One region of the Pseudomonas sp. 86_A genome, then DNA from elsewhere that is predicted to be linked to it. Evidence: riboswitches for the same ligand, from Rfam matches in the RefSeq annotation. Region 1 holds a riboswitch; the other holds the start of a gene.

Region 1 (3,755 bases):
GCGCAAGCCTTCGGTGAGGCTGCCTTCAAGCAATTGCGCGTGACGCAAGGTGCCGACGCGATTGGCCAGCACCCCGGCGAACGGCAGGTCCGGCTGATAGCGCGCCAGCCCCAGCGCCAGGGCGCCAAAGGTCTGGGCCATGGCGGTGCCGTCGATCACAGCCAGCACCGGCACACCAAAATGCCGCGCCAGATCGGCGCTCGATGGCGTGCCGTCGAACAGGCCCATCACGCCTTCGATCAGGATCAGATCCGCTTCGGCAGCGGCTTCCCACAGCAGGCGCCGACTTTCCTGTTCGCCGACCATCCACATGTCGAGTTGATACACCGGCGCACCGCTGGCGCGCTCGAGAATCATCGGGTCGAGGAAGTCCGGGCCGCACTTGAAGACGCGCACCTTGCGCCCCTGATTGCGGTGCAAGCGAGCGAGTGCCGCGGTGACGGTGGTCTTGCCCTGACCGGAAGCCGGCGCGGCGATGAGGACCGCCGGGCAGTGACGTGGTGGATTCAAAGTTCGACGCCTTTCTGCGCTTTGATGCCCGCCTGGAAGGCGTGTTTGAGCATGCCCATTTCCGTCACGGTGTCGCCCATCTCGATCATTTCCGGCTTGGCCGCGCGACCGGTAACGATCACGTGCTGCATCGGTGGACGCGCCTGCAGATCGCTGAGCACCTGATCCAGATCGAGGTAGCCGTGCTTGAGGGCAATGTTCAGCTCATCCAGCACCACCAGGCCGATCGACGGGTCGCGCAGCAGTTCGCGCGACACTGCCCACGCGGCTTCGGCGGCGGCGATGTCGCGCTGGCGGTCCTGGGTTTCCCAGGTGAAGCCCTCGCCCATCACGTGAAAGCGCACTTGCTCCGGGAAGCGGCGGAAAAACAATTCCTCGCCGGTGCTGTTGCGGCCCTTGATGAACTGCACCACGCCGCACTGCATGCCGTGGCCCATGGCGCGGGCAAGCATGCCGAACGCCGAGCTGCTTTTGCCTTTGCCGTTGCCGGTCAGCACCAGCACCAGGCCGCACTCGTCCGGCGAATTGGCGATGCGTTCGTCGATCACGGCTTTTTTGCGCTGCATACGCGCCAGATGGCGTTCGTCACGCTCAGGGGAATCGGTCATGGGGGAGCTCTCCGTTGAGGCTGGATAACGGCGGGGAGGCACAAGAATAGACGGCAAAAAGCCTGGCATCGCCCACCGTGATGCCGCTGGATGGATCAGGCCGGTCTCCGGGCTCATGAGCGGCGAATCGCCTGGCTGCGCGCCTTCCCGCTTCTGTCGAGGCAGTGGCTCAAGGCGCAGCTTTTACTCATTTACCGTTGCGGGGGCAGCGCCGGGATCGTGATCGTTCTTCGCTTGAAGACAACCCTCACCGGCTTCCCTGTTTCACTCTGTCGACACGCGTCACAGAGCACCTGAAACAAGCGGCGAAGGTTAGAGGGTTGGGGGTGGAGCGTCAATTAAAGAGGGGGCCGTCGGGCGAATAACTGCCGTCGATCAATTATCTGACGCCAATCTTGTGCCATGCTGTTACAAGTGATATCAAAGAGCCATGCTTTTGATTGAAAAAGCACCTCACAACAATAAGGATGATGACGATGCAAGGCATGATCATCAGCAACCCGCGCCTGGAATTCCTGCGCCCGGTGCTAGAACGCTGGTTTGACTGTATCGACCGTTACAACGCCGTGCGCGGTGACAATGACACGCCGTACTGGCATGACGAGAAAGCCAATCTCGGATTGCTCTCCGCCGCGGCCTGGATGGCCGAACTGGTCACCCTCTGCGACACCGCCACCCGCAAGCAGAACGAGGACGGCGAGCGCAATGCCCGCGCCGATCTGTTCCTCGCCGGCGCCGAAGACCGCGCTTACATTCAGGCCACCCAGCGCTGGCCGCGGGTCAACAATCTCAACCTGACCCAGGCCCTGCTGGAGATCACCAGCGACGCCAAACGCATCAGTTTTGCCAGCGACCTCAAGCTCGGCTGCCTGTTCGTCGCGCCACAAAAAGCCCAGCACAGCGCCAGCCCCGAAGAATTGCAGGACATGGTCGACGACCTGCAAAAGGAACACACCTGCGCCGTCGCCTGGTATTTCCCCTACGCCTATCGCAAGTTGCGCAGCGAAGCGGGCAACTATCACCCGGGCATCGCCGTGCTGTTCAAAGAGGCCCGTGGCTGAGCGGTTGAACCATCGGGTGCGCCGGCTCCTCTATGATTAAGCATGCATTCATAGGGAAGATCAGTAATGCGCAAAACCCAAATCGCTCTTGTCATCGCCCTGGCCGGAGGGCTCGCCGCATGCGGTGAATCCTCCAGCCTGCAAGTTTCCGACGGCACCGGCCCGTCGCCGAAACTGCCCGAACCGAACAAAACCCTGATTCCGACAGTGAACATCGCCCCGGCGGTCGGCTGGCCTGCGGGCGGCAAACCGACTGCGGCGGCGGGCACGCAAGTGGCCGCGTTTGCCGAAGGCCTCGACCATCCACGCTGGCTCTACGTGCTGCCCAACGGCGATGTGCTGGTGGCAGAAACCAACGCTCCGCCCAAACCTGATGACAGCAGCGGTATTCGTGGCTGGGTGATGAAGAAGGTCATGGGCAAGGCCGGTGCTGGCGTGCCGAGCCCGAATCGCATCACCCTGCTGCGCGATGCCGATCACGACGGCGTGGCCGAGACCCGCACGGTGTTTCTGCAGAACCTCAATTCGCCGTTTGGCATGACCCTGGTCGGCAATGATCTGTATGTGGCCGACACCGATCGCCTGCTGCGCTTCCACTACGAACCCGGTGCGACCGAGATCAAGTCGCAGCCGATCAAGGTCACCGACTTGCCGGGCGGTACGCTGAACCATCACTGGACCAAGAACGTCATCGCCAGCAAGGACGGCAGCAAGCTGTACGTCACCGTCGGCTCGAACAGCAACGTCGGCGAAAACGGTCTGGATAAAGAGGAAGGTCGCGCGGCGATCTGGGAAGTGGATCGCGCCACCGGCAATCACCGGATCTTCGCCTCGGGCATCCGCAACCCCAACGGCCTCGCATGGGAACCCACCACGGGCGCGCTGTGGACGGCGGTCAACGAGCGTGACGAGATCGGCAGCGACCTGGTGCCGGACTACATCACCTCGGTCAAGGACGGCGGCTTCTATGGCTGGCCCTTCAGCTACTACGGCCAGCACGTGGACGTGCGCGTGAAGCCGCAAAACCTCGATCTGGTTGCCAAGGCCATCGCACCGGATTATGCCGTCGGCCCGCATACCGCTTCGCTGGGCTTGACCTTCGCCGAAGGCAACAGCCTGCCGGCGCAGTTCAAAGAAGGCGCGTTCATCGGCCAGCACGGCTCATGGAACCGCAAACCGCACAGTGGCTATAAAGTGATTTTCGTGCCGTTCGCCGCTGGCAAGCCGAACGGGGCGCCGGTGGATGTGCTGACCGGCTTCCTCGACAAGGACGAAAACGCACTGGGCCGCCCGGTGGGCGTGGTGATCGACCAGCAAGGTGGCTTGCTGGTGGCGGATGATGTGGGGAACAAGGTGTGGCGAGTCTCTTCCGCCAAGTAACGCTGGCCTGACCCAAAACAACTGTAGGAGTGAGCCTGCTCGCGATGACGGTCGATCAATCAACGTTGATGTTGAATGTGACACTGTCATCGCGAGCAGGCTCACTCCTACATTGGATTGTGAGTCATTGAACTATGGGTTATGCGCCAGATGCTCCGGCTGCAACACCCGCTTGGCACTCAGATAAGCCTTCTGC
Region 2 (3,755 bases), on a different contig from region 1:
TTCGAGATTGCCGTGCTTGCCGACGTGAATCACCGCGTGCGCGCCGTAGGTGTTGCGCAGCCAGAAATAAAACGCCAGATAGCCGTGCGGCGGCACCAGATCCGGGTCGTGATACACCGCACTCGGATCAACTTGATAACCGCGCGCCGGCTGAATGCCGACGAACGTCAGGCCAAAGCGCAGACCGGCGATCATCATCCGTCCGTCACGGCACATCGGATCGTTTTGCGGTGCGCCCCAGCGCTCGACCACCGCCGCTTGATTGGCGGCGGGCAGCGCGTTGAACATCGCCAGATACGCGTCCATCGCCAGGCTTTGCTGGCACGGGCGCAGGTCGATGCTGTCGAGGTCATTGCTGACACCGCCGAGCAACTGCTGGATCAGCTCAGTGCCGCTGTCCGGCAACTCGGCCGCCAGCGGAAAGCCTTCAACCTGCAACGCACGAAGGATATTCAACGCCGCCGCCGGCGTGTCGAGGCCGACGCCATTGCCGATGCGACCATCGCGGGTCGGGTAATTGGCGAGGATCAGCGCGATGCGTTTTTCCGCGTTCGGCAACCGCGCCAGATCGCTCCAGCGCCGGGCCAGTTCGGCGACAAAATCCATGCGCTCGGGTTGCGCCCGGTAGCAGACCACATCGGACTGACTGCGCTCGCTGCGCCAGGCCAGATCCTTGAAGCTGATCGGGCGGCTGATGATACGCCCGTCGAGTTCCGGCAAGGCGATGTGCATCGCCAGATCTCGCGGCCCCAGGCCTTGCTCACTGTCGCGCCAGCCCGGCTCGTTGTCCTGGGCGCAGATCGCCTGAATCACCGGAATATTGCGCCGGAACGGGCGCAGATGCGGGGCTTCGGGGCTGGATTGGGCGAACCCGGTGGTGTTGAGAATCACCGCCGCTTCGACTTCATCCAGCCAGTCCTCGACCACGCTCAGGCAGCCCGGTTCTTTCAGGCTGGCGACAGCGATCGGCAACGGATTGAGACCCGCGACCTGCAAGCGTTGGCAGAACACATCGATGAACGCGGTGTTCGCCGCTTGCAAATGCGAGCGGTAAAACAACACCGCCGTCACCGGGCGATCCGGCTGCCAATCGGCTTGCCAGTCGCTGAGTGCGGCGGTGTTTTTCTGTGGATGGTAAATCGCCGTGCGCGGCAGCGCTTGCGGCTCGCCCCAAGCGTAATCCCGCGCCAGCCAACGACTGGCCAGGCAATGGAAGAAGTCCAGCGCATTGCCCATGCCGCCCTGACGCAGGAACTGCCAGAGGCGGTCGCGATCTTCGGCGGGCACGGTGCTCAGGTCGCTGAGTTCCGGGTCGGGGCGGTCATCGCCCGGCACCAGAATCACTTGCACGCCGCGCTCGGTCAGTTCCATCAGCCGCTCGACGCCATAACGCCAATAGGCAATGCCGCCGTGCAAGGAAATCAGAATGACTTTGGCGTGACGCAGCACCTCGTCGACATACAGATCGACCGAGGCGTGATTCTGCACCTGCATGGGATTGGCCAGGCGCAGGCTCGGGTAATCCTCGGGCAGTTGCTGCGCAGCTTCGGCGAGCAGCGCCAGGCTGGAGTCGCCGCTGCACAGGATCACCAGCTCGGCGGGGGTTTGTCCAAGGTCGGCAATGTTGTCATCCGACACGAAACCGCCGGGCTGGGTCCTGAGCAGGTGCATGGCTTAAACGCTGAGCGCAGCGCGCAGTTGCGCTTCGAGTTGCACGGCGTCGAGTTCCTGACCGATCAGCACCAGACGGGTGACGCGCGCTTCATCGGCGCCCCACTGGCGGTCGAAGTGCTTGTCGAAACGCGTGCCCACACCCTGAATCAACAGGCGCATCGGCTTGTTCGGAATGGCCGCGAAGCCCTTCACCCGCAGGATGCCGTGCTGCACCACCAGTTGCGTCAGGGCGTCGAGCAGCAGGCTTTCGTCGGCTTGCGGCAGTTCGATGGAGATCGAATCGAAAGCGTCGTGATCGTGGTCATCGTGATCGTCATCACCGTCGTGGTGGTGATCGTGATGGCTGTGGCGGCTGTCGATGTGTTCTTCGGAACCGGCGCCGAGACCGATCAGCACGTCCAGTGGCAGACGACCGTTGCTGGCTTCGATGATTTTTACGGCGGGCGGCAGTTCTTCGGCGACTTCAGCGCGTACCCGAGCCAGGTCTTCGGCGCTGGTCTGGTCGGCCTTGTTGAGGATCACCAGGTCGGCGCTGGCCAGTTGATCGGCGAACAGCTCGTGCAGCGGCGATTCGTGATCGAGGTTCGGGTCGAGTTTGCGCTGGGCATCGACCTGATCGGGGAACGCGGCAAAGGTGCCGGCGGCCACGGCCGGGCTGTCGACCACGGTGATCACCGCGTCAACGGTGCAGGCGCTACGGATTTCCGGCCACTGGAACGCTTGAACCAGTGGTTTTGGCAGGGCCAGGCCAGAGGTTTCGATGAGGATGTGGTCGAGATCGCCGCGACGGGCGACCAGTTCGCGCATCACCGGGAAGAATTCTTCCTGAACCGTGCAGCACAGGCAGCCGTTGGCCAGTTCATAGACGCGGCCGCTGGCTTCTTCTTCGGTGCAGCCGATGGTGCATTGCTTGAGGATTTCACCGTCGATGCCCAGCTCGCCAAACTCGTTGACGATTACCGCGATGCGACGACCCTGAGCGTTGTCGAGCATGTGCCGCAGCAAGGTGGTTTTGCCCGAGCCGAGGAAACCGGTGACGATGGTGACGGGGAGTTTGGCCAGTGTTTTCATCGGATGCCCTTTGGCAAGGTGGCGGGCATACGGGACGAGATCCGCTGCGAGCGTGCGCGCGGAAGAATTCGCCACCGGATCACCCCGCCCGGTTGTAGTGAGAAATCTGTCACGAGGCAGGTCTCCTGGCTGACGGTGTTCAGGCCTTGGGCCCGGCATTCGCTGCGCCTTCCCGCTGGCACCTTGGCAGGGCTGGCAGTGGCGTGGCAGCGAACATCACCGTTCACAGTTGCGGGGGCAGCCGCGGCTTTGACCGCGTTCCCTTCTTAGCTTCGGCGTGGGCCGAAGAACCTCGAAAGCGCAAGGCTACGCATCGGGTGGTTATGGGTCAATGGGGTTGGGTTTTGGTTATGTGAGCATATCCATTGGTTCGGTTGCCGCCGCTGGCGGTTTCGCTCTTACAGCGAGTCACCTTTTCCAAACGCCGGAATGCCGGCCCAGCGAAAAGGTAACCCAAAAGGCTTTGCCCCGGCGTACGGCACTTCGCTTAGGCTCAGTGTTCCCTCGCTACGGTGTCCATCCGGGGGCATCGCCTCCGGTTTGCTTCGCTGCACCTCCTCTCGATGTATGCGGCTTCGCCGCATGGCGCTGCGCGCCTAACCCCCGGATGAACACCTACGCTCGGCCTGCCGAAGGGGCTGAAGATCAAAAGCCACATCAAAAGCCAAAGCCAAAGCCAAAGCCAAAGCCAAAGCCAAAGCCAAAGCCAAAGCCAAAGCCAAAGCAGATCAAAAGATCGCAGCCTTTGGCAGCTCCTACACGGGAGTGGGTGTATTCAGTTAGAGATTGGTCGGCTGTCAGGCCGCCATCGCCAGCAGGCCGGCTCCTACAGTTTAGATTGCGTACAGCCCCATGCGGCGCAGCCGCCCCACTCAACACAATGAGCGTTAGCTCGAGTAAAGCTTTCGATCTCAGGGCCCGTCGGCAGGCTGAGTAGAGGGGTTTATCCGGGGGTGGGAGCGCAGCGACCGTTTGGCGCAGCCAAACACAGCGAGAGGAGGTGCAGCGAA

What was found. A riboswitch is a leader RNA that binds a small molecule or an ion and turns the genes downstream of it on or off. The one in region 1 is predicted to bind cobalamin.
Region 2: linked by a shared signal. The riboswitch ahead of cobW (cobalamin biosynthesis protein CobW) and the one ahead of cobO (cob(I)yrinic acid a,c-diamide adenosyltransferase) in region 1 are both predicted to bind cobalamin.

What each region holds. Positions count from the first base shown of each region.
Region 1 covers NZ_JAFGYS010000003.1:38,184-41,938, forward strand. The annotation lists gene J5M57_RS05740 (cobyrinate a,c-diamide synthase) at 1-510, opposite strand, end outside; gene cobO (cob(I)yrinic acid a,c-diamide adenosyltransferase) at 507-1,118, opposite strand; cobalamin riboswitch at 1,199-1,430, opposite strand; gene J5M57_RS05750 (hypothetical protein) at 1,595-2,179, shown strand; gene J5M57_RS05755 (sorbosone dehydrogenase family protein) at 2,246-3,559, shown strand; gene J5M57_RS05760 (C40 family peptidase) at 3,692-3,755, opposite strand, start outside.
Region 2 covers NZ_JAFGYS010000006.1:96,694-100,448, reverse strand. The annotation lists gene cobN (cobaltochelatase subunit CobN) at 1-1,671, opposite strand, end outside; gene cobW (cobalamin biosynthesis protein CobW) at 1,675-2,745, opposite strand; cobalamin riboswitch at 2,843-3,055, opposite strand.